DNA from 2 places in the Cupriavidus ulmosensis genome. Region 1 is predicted to be linked to the other one. Evidence: predicted binding sites of a transcription regulator. Region 1 holds the regulator's gene; the other holds the start of a gene.

The links. The regulator NrdR, encoded in region 1, represses ribonucleotide reductase genes. The targets are predictions, from matches to a motif close to CACNANATNTNGTG.
Region 2: ACWTPI_RS17125 (ribonucleoside-diphosphate reductase subunit alpha) is a predicted target of NrdR. The motif match lies at 3,248-3,261, and genes of this name have one in related genera.

The regions. Positions count from the first base shown of each region.
Region 1 is NZ_CDRMWP010000001.1:3,302,285-3,309,030, reverse strand. It holds gene ACWTPI_RS15265 (pilus assembly PilX family protein) at 1-257, opposite strand, end outside; gene ACWTPI_RS15260 (PilW family protein) at 266-1,129, opposite strand; gene pilV (type IV pilus modification protein PilV) at 1,126-1,671, opposite strand; gene ACWTPI_RS15250 (GspH/FimT family pseudopilin) at 1,676-2,392, opposite strand; gene nrdR (transcriptional regulator NrdR) at 2,555-3,022, opposite strand; gene glyA (serine hydroxymethyltransferase) at 3,185-4,432, opposite strand; ZMP/ZTP riboswitch at 4,555-4,656, opposite strand; gene ybgC (tol-pal system-associated acyl-CoA thioesterase) at 4,830-5,234, shown strand; gene tolQ (protein TolQ) at 5,231-5,914, shown strand; gene tolR (protein TolR) at 5,973-6,410, shown strand; gene tolA (cell envelope integrity protein TolA) at 6,441-6,746, shown strand, end outside.
Region 2 is NZ_CDRMWP010000001.1:3,727,514-3,734,259, reverse strand. It holds gene ACWTPI_RS17140 (sensor histidine kinase) at 1-691, shown strand, start outside; gene ACWTPI_RS17135 (sigma-54-dependent transcriptional regulator) at 727-2,355, shown strand; gene ampD (1,6-anhydro-N-acetylmuramyl-L-alanine amidase AmpD) at 2,348-2,971, shown strand; gene ACWTPI_RS17125 (ribonucleoside-diphosphate reductase subunit alpha) at 3,483-6,425, shown strand; gene ACWTPI_RS17120 (ribonucleotide-diphosphate reductase subunit beta) at 6,501-6,746, shown strand, end outside.

The sequences.
Region 1 (6,746 bases):
CCGGTCAGGCCGCGCGTCACGCTGATGTCGTTGCGCGCGTCGCGCAGCGCGGCTTCGGCCGCCTGCAGCGCGATGTTCTGGTCGCGCGCGTTGCGGGCCATGCGCTCGGAGGACAGGCTGGTCAGGCTGGCCGCCACGCCGAGCAGCGTCAGGATGATGAGGAACAGCAGCACCATGACCAGCGAGATGCCGCGCTGCGCGCCGCGCGCTGGCTGGCGGGCGGGGGCGGGACGGCGGAGTGGGGTGGGGTGGCGCATCTCGGGGCCTAGTTCAGTCGGTTGCGGACGGCGATGTAGAAGCTGATGTGCTTGCGCAGCCGGCCATCGTCCGGCAGCGCGGCGACGCTGCCGGCGTCGCCGGCCGGCGCGCTGTCGGCGGCGGCGTAGCCCTTGCCGAAGTGGTTGAGCGTGAACGAGGCGGGCTTGGGGTTGGAGCGCGCGGCGCCGCGCAGCACCATCGAGATGCGCAGGGCCCGCACGTTGCCCATGTTGGCGATGCCGGGCGGGACGTAGCGGTTGATGGTGTCGTCGTTGTCGGTGTCCTCGCCGAGCAGCACCTGGAAGAATTCGACGCCCTGGAACAGCGGCGTGGGCGCGCCGTTGACCGTGCATTGCAGCCACGGCGTGCCGGCGGCGTCGTTGACCACGGAGAAGGTCTCCACGGTCTCGAAGTTGCCGTTGACGTTCTCGCCCAGGCAATTCACCGCGGAGCCGTCGGCCACGGGCGCGCTGGCCGGCACGGCGCCCGGGGTGGGGTCGCCGCCGGCCTTGGACGAGCCGAAGTAGCGGAACGTCACGCTGTCGCTGGTGTTGACGCCGTCGTCGTTGGTGGCGTCGAGCGGCTTGGCCGTGCCGAAGTCGTTGCCGTAGTAGGTGAAGTCGCTGTAGCCGGCCTGGCGCGCCTCGCGCTGCAGCAGCTGGCCGATGGCGCGCGCGCTGGCCTGGATGTCGGCCACGTCGCCCTGCGTGTCGTAGGAGCGCCGCTGCGCCAGGTAGACCGAGCTGGTGGCGATCATCAGCAGCATCGCGATGACCAGCCCGACCATCAGTTCCACCAGCGTGAAGCCGCGGGCGGCGGCGGGCCGGCAAGGGTGGCGGTGGCGGCGCGGGCTCGGGGTCGACGGGTTCATGGCACGAGCGCGGTGACGAAGCGTTGGGTGGCGTTCTTGCCCTCGCGCCACCAGATCTTGATGACGTAGGGCGCGCCGGGCTGGTTGTCGCAGGCCGCCGCGGCCGGACCGCTGCCGTCGTCGGGCGTGCTGTCGATGCAGACCGTGCCGGAGCCCGCCGGCAGCGCGTCGGCGAGGTCGTCGACCCAGTCCTGGAAGCTGCTGCGCGCCATCGCGTCGGTGGGGCAGCCCGCCGCCGTGTAGCACGCGGGCGTGGTCTGTCCGGTCGGCAGGTTGTAGGTGCCGGCCTTGGTCGCGGTCTCGTTGCTGCGGATCTGGTCGGCGAGGTTGTAGGCCATCACGGTGGCGATGTTGCGCATCGACGCGGTGCGGTTGTCGAGCAGCGTCTGCATCTGGAGCACGGTCAGGGCCAGCACGCCGATCGACAGGATGACCAGCGTGACCAGCGCCTCGATCAGCGTGAAGCCGCGCGCCCGGCCGGGCCGGCGGCGCGGCGCATGCTGCGGGCGCGTGGCGGCGGGGTGAGCGAGCGGGCGGCTCATGGCGTCACGACGCATTGCAGGCGGCCTGCTGGGAGCTGGCGCGGCCGGTGCCGGTCAGCGAGACCGTCAGCCCGTCGGCGGTCGAGCCGTGCTCGCAGAATTGCCAGGCGGCGTTGGGCGGCGTCGACGCGCCGAACGAGCGGAACCGCACCACGGTGCCGGAGGGGATGTTGCTGGCCACGACCGCGGTCCGGGCGTTCGGCGCATCGCTGTGGCGGACGACTTCCTCGCTGGCGCCGATCTGGCCGTCGCTGTCGGCATCGATGAAGATGACGCGGCGCCTGGACCAGTCGTCCGTGCAGCTGGCGCCGTCCGCGGTCGGGCAGATGGTGACGGTGGCGTTGCGCCGCGCGGCCTCGCTGCGCGCGGTCTCGATGTCGCTGATCAGCCTGGACGACTCGCTCGTCATCCGGCTGCGATGCAGGAAGGAACTGAAGTTCGGGATGGCCGCCGCCGCCAGGATGGCCAGCACCGACAGCGTCACCATCAGCTCGATGAGCGTGAAGCCGCCCGCGCGGGAGGCGCCGGGCCGGTCATGGCGGTTATGCAGGGGGGAGGGAGCGGCCAGGGCGTCCCGGGAGAAATCCGGACGCGGGCCATGCGGACGCGAGCCGGCCAGCGCCGCCCGTTTGCCGCACGGCGCTTTCCCCGGTGCCCACGATGGCCTGGCGCGCGCACGCGTCGCCAAGCCCGCTGCCGCGAGGCAGGAAGGCTGACCCATAGTGACTCCCGTCCGAAAAACTGTTCTTATCTGTTCTTATTTATTCTTTACCGGCGTACCTCGCCTCTGCGTGCGAGTCGACCGTACCTTCCACTGCGCATTGATCATAGCTGGCGCAGATTAAAAGGTAGTGCAGATTAAACAGCTTTCCTCGGAGTTCTGCTACCCCTTTCGAGGGGTAGACGAAGAAAATTCATCGAGCATGTCGCGGAATTCAGACACGTCCTCGAAACTCCGGTAGACCGAAGCGAAGCGGATGTACGCGATCTTGTCGAGCCGGCGCAGCTCGCGCATGACCAGCTCGCCCACCTGGCTGCTGGGGATTTCCTTTTCCCCCAGGCCGAGCAGCCGCTCCTCGATGCGGGCGATGGCGGCGTCGATGGCCTCGGCCGAGACCGGGCGCTTGCGCAGCGCCAGGCGCATGGAATCCTTCAGCTTGTCGCGCACGTAGTCGGCGCGCGAGCCGTTCTTCTTGACGATGGCGGGGAAGGAGCGCTCGATCCGCTCGTAGGTGGTGAAGCGGCGGTCGCAGGATTCGCAGCGGCGGCGGCGGCGCACGGTATCGCCTTCTTCCGACATGCGCGTGTCCAGGACCTGCGTGTTGGGATGGGCGCAAAAAGGGCATTTCATGCCTGACCACCTTGAAAGTTGAGCCTGGGCGCAGGCCGCGCGGGGCGGCGTCTCGTCATCTTGTCATTCTGTGAGACGCCGGGCCGGGTTGGCAAGGCGCGTGCCGCGCGGGGCGGCACGGGCTGCCGGCCGCCCGCGCGCAGGCGGGCGGCGCAGGGCGCGTCAGCCGTAGACCGGGAAACGCTTGGTCAGGGCCGCCACCTGCTCGCGCACGCTGGCGATGTTGGCCGCGTCGTGCGGGTTGTCCAGCACGTCGGCCACCAGGTTGGCCACCAGGCGCGCCTCGTCTTCCTTGAAGCCGCGCGTGGTCATGGCCGGCGAGCCCAGGCGGATGCCCGAGGTGACGAACGGCTTTTCCGGGTCGTTGGGGATGGCGTTCTTGTTGACGGTGATGTGGGCCTCGCCCAGGACCTTCTCGGCTTCCTTGCCGGTGATCTTCTTGGCGCGCAGGTCGACCAGCATCACGTGGCTCTCGGTGCGGCCGGAGACGATGCGCAGGCCGCGCTCGATCAGGGTCTCGGCCAGCACGCGGGCGTTCTTGACCACCTGCTGCTGGTAGGTCTTGAACTCGGGCGAGAGCGCTTCCTTGAAGGCCACGGCCTTGCCGGCGATGACGTGCATCAGCGGGCCGCCCTGGATGCCGGGGAAGATGGCCGAGTTGATGGCCTTCTCGTGCTCGGCCTTCATCAGGATCACGCCGCCGCGCGGGCCGCGCAGGCTCTTGTGGGTGGTGGTGGTGACGAAGTCGGCGTGCGGCACCGGGTTGGGGTACTCGCCGGCGGCGATCAGGCCGGCGTAGTGGGCCATGTCGACCATGAACAGCGCGCCGATCGACTTGGCCACGCGCGCGATGCGCTCGAAGTCGATGCGCAGCGCGAAGGCCGAGGCGCCGGCGATGATCAGCTTGGGCTGCTTTTCGCGGGCCAGCTTTTCCAGCGCGTCGTAGTCGATGTCTTCGTTGGCGTCCAGGCCGTAGCTGACCACGTTGAACCACTTGCCGCTCATGTTGAGCGCCATGCCGTGGGTCAGGTGGCCGCCTTCGGCCAGGCTCATGCCCATGATGGTGTCGCCCGGCTTGAGCGCGGCGAAGAACACGCCCTGGTTGGCCTGCGAGCCGGAGTTGGGCTGCACGTTGGCGGCTTCGGCGCCGAACAGTTGCTTGACGCGGTCGATGGCGAGCTGCTCGACGATGTCGACGTACTCGCAGCCGCCGTAGTAGCGCTTGCCGGGATAGCCTTCGGCGTACTTGTTGGTCAGCTGCGAGCCCTGCGCGGCCATCACGGCCGGCGAGGTGTAGTTCTCGGAGGCGATCAGCTCGATGTGCTCTTCCTGGCGCTGGTCTTCCTTCTGGATGGCGGCGAAAAGCTCGGGGTCGATCTGGTCGATCGTATAGCGGCTGCGTTCGAACATGGCGAAAAACTCGTCTTAAGAAATGGGGATCCGAATGGCTTCGGGGTAGGGCGCGCGGGGAAGGCACAGGCGACCGGCACCGGACACGCTGAACGTCCGGCGCAGGGCGCACCCTGCTTCCCATTCGCTGCCCAGGCGAGCGGCAGGCGCTTGAAACTTCGCGCCAGAGAGCTTGCGCTTCCTCGTGGTAGTACCCACTGACTTCGCCAGTCGCGCAAGATGGAATGGTTGGCGGCAGTTTACGCGAGGCGCCGGCCGGCTGCAAGACGGCCCGGCGCGGCCTAGGCGGCGGGCCCTAGCGGAAAGCCGGCGGCTTGTCTGTCAACTAATGTAATTGTTGTAATGTCGGGCAAGGGTTTACACCGGGTTGGGTCGGCTGTCCGCTACAATCGCGGCCATGAGTCACAATGTGTGGGCCCTGCGGGTGTACTGGGAAGACACCGACGCGGGCGGCGTGGTTTTCTACGCCAATTACCTGAAATTCTTCGAGCGCGCCCGGACCGAGTGGCTGCGCTCGCTCGGCATCGGGCAGCAGGCGCTCGCGGACGAAGCGGGCGTGGTCTTTATCGTCAGGAGCACGGCGGTGGACTACAATGCCCCCGCCCGTCTGGACGACCTGCTCGAGATCCGGACACGGATTGAACGGGTTGGACCGGCATCTGTCCAATTCGCCCAGGAAGCCTGGCGCGGGGAGCAATTGCTGGCCACCGGCGCCATCCGTGTCGGATGTGTTGATCGCAGCACGTTCCGCCCGACCCCTATCCCCGCCCCCGTCCTCGCAACCATCAAGACCGCCCGATGAACCCCGTGACCGTCACGCAAGACCTGTCGATCATTTCGCTGGTGCTGCACGCCAGTCTGCTCGCGCAGGCCGTCATGGCGCTGCTGCTCGTCATGTCCCTGTTTTCGTGGACATACATTTTCCGCAAGCACCTGGCGCTGCGCGCGGCGCGCACCCAGACCGAAGGCTTCGAGCGCGACTTCTGGGCCGGCGGCGACCTGCAGGCGCTGTACCAGAGCGCGGCCAACAACCGCCACAGCACCGGCGCGCTGGAACGCATCTTCGAGTCCGGCATGGGCGAGTACCTCAAGGCGCGCGAGCGCAACCACGAAGCCGGCGCGCTGCTCGACGCGGCCCGCCGCGCCATGCGCGCGGCCTACCAGCGCGAGATGGATGTGCTGGAATCGCATCTTCCGTTCCTGGCCTCGGTCGGTTCGGTCAGCCCGTACATCGGCCTGTTCGGCACCGTGTGGGGGATCATGAACGCATTCCGCGGCCTGTCGAATGTGCAGCAGGCGACGCTGGCATCGGTGGCCCCCGGGATCGCCGAGGCGCTGGTCGCCACCGCCATCGGCCTGTTCGCGGCCATTCCGGCCGTGATCGCGTACAACCGCTACGCCACCGAGATCGACCGGCTGGCCATCCGCTTCGAGAGCTTCATGGAAGAGTTCCTGAACATCCTGCAACGCCAGACCCGCTGACGCCACGGTTCGCGCAAGACACACGGATACGTAGCCAAGGTCAAGGAGAAACCCGCATATGGCAGCGATACAGCGCCGCGGCGGCTCGCGCCGCCGGGCCAGTGCCGAGATCAACGTCGTGCCCTATATCGACGTGATGCTGGTGCTGCTCGTCATCTTCATGGTGGCGGCACCGATCGTGAATCCGGCGGTGGTCGACCTGCCCACCGTGGCCAACGCCACGCCGCAGCAGAAGGCGCCGCCCATCGTCGTGACCGTGCACGAGGACGGCCAGCTGACCGCGCGCGGCAAGGACAATGCCGGCAACGCCTTCGACCGCAAGGTCGACAAGGACGGCCTGCTGGCATTCGTGCACCAGCGCCAGGAAGAGAACCCGGACCAGCCCGTGGTGATCGCCGCCGACCGCGCGGTCAAGTACGAGTCCGTGCTCGACGTCATGTCGGTGCTCAAGGGCGACGGCGTCAAGCGCGTCGGCCTCATGGTCAAGTCAAAGTAACCCGACATTCAACAGGCATCGCCGCGCGAGATGAAGACCGCCGCCTATCCTTATCAGCCGGTCAAGGAGCGGGGAACCCTGCGTTCCTTCCTGCTCGCGCTCTTCATGCATGTGCTGCTGGGCATCGTGCTGTACTACGGCGTGCACTGGCAGAGCAGCACGCCGGTCGGCGCCGAGGCCGAGCTCTGGGACGAGATCCCCGATACCGCCGTGGCGCCGCCGCCCCGGCCCGCGCCGCCGCCCGAGCCGGTCGCGCAGCCGCGCCCGGTGCCGCCGGCGCCCGCGGTCCGGTCGCGCGCCGAGGAAGAGGCCGACATCGCGCTCGAGCAGCAGAAA
Region 2 (6,746 bases), 430 kb from region 1:
GCGCCCCGACGGCGACATCGACGCGCGCCTGCTGCGCATCATCCACGACAACGTGCAGCGGCTCGACCAGGTGGTGTCGGACGTGCTGCAGATGTCGCGCCGCCCGCGCACCGAGCGCACCGTGGTGGACCTGAACCAGGCGCTGCCCGAGATCGTCGACCGCTGGCGGCTGGAGATGCGCGCGCGCTCCGCCACCCACGACCCGATGGGCGCGAGCCGCATGCCGCGCCCGGCCGAGATCAACGCCAACGCGGTGCGGCTCACGGTGGACGTGGCGCGCCCGGTCATCTTCGACTCGTCGCAGCTGCAGCAGGTGCTGGGCAACCTGCTCGACAACGCATGGCGCTACTGCAGCCGCCTGCCCGGCGCGATCCGCCTGCTGGCCCACGCGCTGGACCAGCACCATGCCGAGCTGATCGTGTGGAACGACGGCGTGGAGGTCTCGCGCGAGCACCAGCGCACGCTGTTCGAGCCGTTCTTCACCAGCAACGCGCAGGGCACCGGCCTGGGCCTGTTCATGGCGCGCGAGCTGTGCGGCGCCAACGATGCCCAGGTGCGCTACGGCACCATCTCGCTCGACGCGCTGCTGGCGCGCACCGGCATGCTGGCCCCGGCGTCACGCGATACACTGCCGGCCAAGGCCTTCGTGCTGACCCTGCGCATCCATGCGCCGGACCAAGCCGGCGGCTGACCGCTTCCCGCCCGCCTCACCACCGCGCCAGACCCATGTCCCTCAAGACGCCAGGCCCAGATCCGATCCTCGTCATCGACGACGAGGCCGACCTGCGAGAACTGCTCGACATCTCGATCCGCCGCATGGGCCACGACGTGGTGCTGGCGGGCTCGCTGGCCGAGGCGCGCGCGCAGCTCGCGGCGCGCCGCTATAGCCTGGTGCTGACCGACATGCGCCTCGGCGACGGCCAGGGCATCGACATCGTGCGCCAGCTCTCGAGCGCGCCCGAGCGCGTGCCGGTGGCGGTGATCACCGCCTACGGCAGCGCCGACAACGCGGTCGAGGCGCTCAAGGCCGGCGCCTTCGACTACATCGCCAAGCCGGTCTCGCTGGACCAGCTGCGCAGCCTGATCCTCAACGCGCTGGGGCGCCAGCAGCGCGACCCGGCCGAGGGCGGTGACGGCAGCGAGGGCGGTGAGGGCGGCGCCGCGGCCGGCACCGCGGACCGCGCCTTCAACCTGCTGCCCGGGCATTCGGCGGCCATGCACGAGGTGCGCCGCTCGCTGTCGCGGCTGGCGCGCAGCATGGCGCCGATCGTCATCAGCGGCGAATCGGGCAGCGGCAAGGAGCGCGCGGCGCGCGCCATCCACGCCATCAGCACGCGCGCGTCGCACCCGTTCGTGGCGGTCAACTGCGGCGCCATTCCCGAGACGCTGATGGAGTCCGAGTTCTTCGGCTACGTCAAGGGCGCCTTCACCGGCGCCGACGCCGAGCGCGGCGGCTTCTTCCAGGCCGCCCACGGCGGCACGCTGCTGCTCGACGAGGTGGCCGACCTGCCGCTGGCCATGCAGGTCAAGCTGCTGCGCGTGCTGCAGGAGCGGCGCGTGCGCAAGATCGGCGCGAGCCGCGAGGAAAACGTCGACGTGCGCGTGCTGTGCGCCAGCCACAAGGACCTGGCCGCGATGGTGGCCGCCGGCCAGTTCCGCCAGGACCTGTTCTACCGGCTCAACGTGCTGGCGCTGCGCATGCCCACGCTGCGCGAGCGGCGCGAGGACCTGCCGGTGCTGGCCGGCGCCATCCTGGAGCACCTCGCGGTGCGCTACGGCGACCGCCACCCCAAGCGGCTGTCGACGGCGGCGCAGCAGCGCCTGGCGGAATATCCGTTCCCGGGCAACGTGCGCGAACTGGAGAACCTGCTCGAGCGCGCCTACGCCTTCGCCGAGGGCGACGCCATCGAGGTGGACGACCTCGGCCCGCTGGAGCCCGGCGCGGCGCCGCCCGGCGGCGCCTACGCCGGCGCGCCCGCGGGCAGCCCGCCGCCGGCCGCCGCCGCGCCCGGCGTCCCGTCGGACGCCCGCTACGCCGGCCGCGCCGAGGCGCCCGACGCACACGGCGGGTACGGTGAACCGGCGCCGGGCGACGCCGCCGGCGAGGCCGGCCGCGTCACCTTCCCGATCGACCTGCCCGGCCGCCTGGAAGCGCTCGAGCGCGACCTCATCCTGCAGGCCCTGCAGCAGACCGGCTTCAACCGCACCGCGGCGGCGCCGCTGCTGGGCCTGAGCTTCCGCCAGCTGCGCTACCGCATCCAGCAGCTGGGCATCCGCGAAGGCCGCGAGGATGCCGCCGACGACGCCGGCGGCGAGGGCCTGGATGCCGCCGCCCACGGAGGGCGCGATGCCTGAGCACGTCCACGGCGGCGCCGTGCCTTCCGCCCCGGCCGCCTTCCGCCCCGACCCCGCGGGCTGGGTGCCGGCCGCGCGCCGCGTGCCGTCGCCCAACTTCGACGCGCGCCCGGCCGGCCTGCCGGTGGACCTGGTGGTGATCCACAACATCAGCCTGCCGCCCGGCCAGTTCGGCAGCGGCGACATCGAGGCCTTCTTCCAGAACCGGCTCGACCCGTCGCGCCATCCGTTCTTCGCCACCATCCACGAGGTGCGTGTCTCGGCGCATTTCCTGGTGACGCGCACCGGCGAGCTGGTGCAGTTCGTGTCCTGCCTGGACCGCGCGTGGCACGCGGGGCAGTCCGAGTTCCTCGGCCGGCCGCGCTGCAACGACTTTTCCATCGGCATCGAGATCGAAGGCAGCGACGACCAGCCGTTCACGTTGGCGCAATACCACACCGCCGCGGCGCTGGTGCGTGCGCTGCTCGCCGCCTACCCGGTGCGCGCGCTGGCCGGGCACAGCGACATCGCCCCGGGGCGCAAGACCGATCCGGGCCCGCATTTCGACTGGGCGGCCTTCGCGGCGGCCGCCGGCCTGGCTTCCGGGATGCTGCCCTACCGCAAAGGGCGGCCCTGAGGCAAGCCCGCGCCGCGCGTTCTGGGGGGATCGAGCGGGCAAGGGAAAACCCTGATAAAGTCCGGCCCCTATCGAAGCGGCCCGGGCAATCGAAAAAATTTCTTTTCATGGTGCGGTAACGTACCGCCGGGCGGGATCCCTTGCGTCTCTTGGGCTGGCGGGTTTGGTGCGGGACCGCATGCCCCCGCCGCCACCGGCTCCGCTTCAAAAAGGCGCTTGTCAAGACTGGTCAAGCCGCTTCATTTCACTATACTTAGTCCAGTTTTTCGCATCGACCACTATATCTAGTGGTGCTTTTCGGGGAGCCAGCCTAGGTGTGCAGTTACCGCCGCGGCGCGACAGCGCGTAGCGTGCGGTCCGCCCGAGGACTGGCGCGTCACAAGAGTCCCAGCAGAATCCAGCAATGCAGTTCGCCCCGGCCGGTCAGGGCCGGGCGAGCCGTTCCATCTTGCGGTTTTTTGCTCGGGACTCTTTGTCACTCATAAAACACGGGTAAGAACAGGAGTTCCTCATGCAGACAGCCCAGAACGAATTTTCCACCGGCGCCGTCGCCGCCGGTGTCGCAGCCAACCCGCAGTCGAGCCCCGCTGCTGCCGGCGCTGGCAACTACCAGGACTACAAGATCATCCGCCGCAACGGCGCCGTGGTGGCGTTCGAGCCGAGCAAGATCTCGGTGGCCGTGACCAAGGCCTTCCTGGCCGTCAACGGCGGGCAGGGCGCCGCTTCCGCGCGCGTGCGCGAAGTGGTCGAGCTCGTCACCCAGAACGTGGTGCGCGCGCTGCTGCGCAGCCGCCCGAGCGGCGGCACCTTCCATATCGAGGACGTGCAGGACCACGTCGAGCTGGCGCTGATGCGCTCGGGCGAGCATGAAGTGGCCCGCTCCTACGTGCTGTACCGCGAGAAGCGCACCCAGGAACGCGCCCAGGCCAATGCCCAGGCGGTTGCCCGCGTGCAGGAAGGCGGCGCCACCTTCAACGTGAGCGACGGCGGCGTGGCCCGCGTGCTCGACGTGAGCTCGCTGCACGCGCTGATCGACAACGCCTGCTCGGGCCTCGGCGACGCCGTCAGCGCCGAGCCGATCCTCCGGGAAACGCTGAAGAACCTGTACGACGGCGTGCCCATGACCCAGGTCTACGACTCGGCCATCCTGGCCGCGCGTACCCTGATCGAGAAGGACCCGGCCTACAGCCAGGTCACCGCGCGCATCCTGCTGCACACCATCCGCAAGGAAATCCTGGGCACCGAAGTGACCCAGACCGAGATGGTGTCGCGCTACGCCGACTACTTCCCCAAGTTCATCGCGCGCGGCATCGAAGCCGAGCTGCTCGACGAAAAGCTGGCCACCTTCGACCTGGCCCGCCTGGGCGCCGCGCTGGACGCCCAGCGCGACTTCCAGTTCAACTACCTCGGCCTGCAGACCCTGTACGACCGCTATTTCCTGCACATCGACGAGACGCGCATCGAAATGCCGCAGGCCTTCTTCATGCGCGTGGCGATGGGCCTGGCGCTGGGCGAGAAGGACCGCGAAGGCCGCGCCATCGAGTTCTACCAGCTGCTGTCGTCGTTCGACTTCATGTCGTCCACGCCGACCCTGTTCAACGCGGGCACGCGCCGCTCGCAGCTGTCGTCGTGCTACCTGACCACCGTGTCGGACGACCTCGAAGGCATCTACGAGGCGCTCAAGGAAAACGCGCTGCTGTCCAAGTTCGCCGGCGGCCTGGGCAACGACTGGACCAACGTGCGCGCGCTCGGCTCGCACATCAAGGGCACCAACGGCAAGTCGCAGGGCGTGGTGCCGTTCCTCAAGGTGGTCAACGACACCGCCGTGGCGGTCAACCAGGGCGGCAAGCGCAAGGGCGCGGTGTGCGCGTACCTGGAAACCTGGCACCTGGACATCGAGGAATTCCTCGAGCTGCGCAAGAACACCGGCGACGACCGCCGCCGCACCCACGACATGAACACGGCGAACTGGATTCCCGACCTGTTCATGAAGCGCGTGATGGAAAACGGCGAATGGACACTGTTCTCGCCGGCCACCTGCCCGGACCTGCACGACAAGGTCGGCCGCGCCTTCGAGGCCGCCTACCTCGGCTACGAAGCCAAGGCCGCCAGCGGCGAGCTCAAGCTGTTCAAGAAGATCCCCGCCATGCAGCTGTGGCGCAAGATGCTGGGCATGCTGTTCGAGACCGGCCACCCGTGGATCACCTTCAAGGACCCGTGCAACATCCGCAGCCCGCAGCAGCACGTGGGCGTGGTGCACAGCTCCAACCTGTGCACGGAAATCACGCTCAACACCAACGAGAGCGAGATCGCCGTGTGCAACCTGGGTTCGGTGAACCTGGTGGCGCACCTGAAGCAGCAGGCCGACGGCACCCAGGTGCTCGACCACGCCAAGCTCGAGAAGACCATCCGCACCGCCATGCGCATGCTCGACAACGTGATCGACATCAACTACTACGCGGTCGACAAGGCCAAGAATTCCAACCTGCGCCACCGTCCGGTCGGCATGGGCATCATGGGCTTCCAGGACTGCCTGCACGTGCTGCGCCTGCCGTACGCCAGCGACGCGGCCGTCAAGTTCGCCGACACCTCGATGGAAGCGGTGTGCTACTACGCCTACCTGGCCTCGACCGAGCTGGCCGAGGAGCGCGGCCGCTACAGCAGCTATGACGGCTCGCTGTGGGACCGCGGCATCCTGCCGCAGGACTCGCTCAAGCTGCTGGCCGAGGAGCGCGGCGGCTACCTGGAAGTCGACATGTCCTCGTCGATGGACTGGACCGGCCTGCGCGCGCGCATCAAGCAGCACGGCATGCGCAACTCGAACTGCATCGCGATCGCCCCGACCGCGACCATCTCGAACATCATCGGCGTGTCGGCCTGCATCGAGCCGACCTTCCAGAACCTGTACGTGAAGTCCAACCTGTCGGGCGAGTTCACCGTGGTCAACGACTACCTGGTGCGCGACCTCAAGGCGCGCGGCCTGTGGGACGAGGTCATGGTCGCCGACCTGAAGTACTTCGACGGCTCGCTGTCGCGCATCGACCGCATCCCGCAGGACCTGCGCGACATCTACGCCACCGCGTTCGAAGTCGAGCCGAGCTGGCTGGTGGAAGCGGCCAGCCGCCGCCAGAAGTGGATCGACCAGGCCCAGTCGCTGAACATCTACATGGCCGGCGCCTCGGGCAAGAAGCTGGACGACACCTACAAGCAAGCCTGGCTGCGCGGCCTGAAGACCACGTACTACCTGCGCACGATGGCGGCCACGCACGTGGAGAAATCCACCGTGTCGCGCGGCTCGCTCAACGCCGTGTCGTCGGGCAGCGACGGCGGCCTGGCCGCCTCCGGCCTGGACCGCGCGGCGGCCTCGGCGCCGGCCATGCCGGAAGCCGAAGGCGCGGTCTGCACGATGCGCCCGGGCGACCCCGGCTTCGAAGAGTGCGAAGCCTGCCAGTAAGCTGAAAGCCGCCCCCGTAAGCCCAGAGTGGGCCGCGGGTGCGGCCCACTGAAGAATTTCACGGAGAACCACATCATGCTGAGCTGGGACGACGACGTTCAAGCCACTCCGCAGGCCGCACCGCAGCCTGCTCCCCAACCCGCTTCCCAACCCGCCCTGCAAGCCGGCCTCGGCGCCGACCAGCAAGGCGTGCTGCCGCCCGCCGCCACCCAGCCGGCCGGCGCGGGCATCCTCGGCAACCATGCGAACGCCGCCGCCGTGCAGAGCGACCGCCGCGTCAACGTGGCCGACAAGCGCGTGATCAACGGCTCGACCGACGTC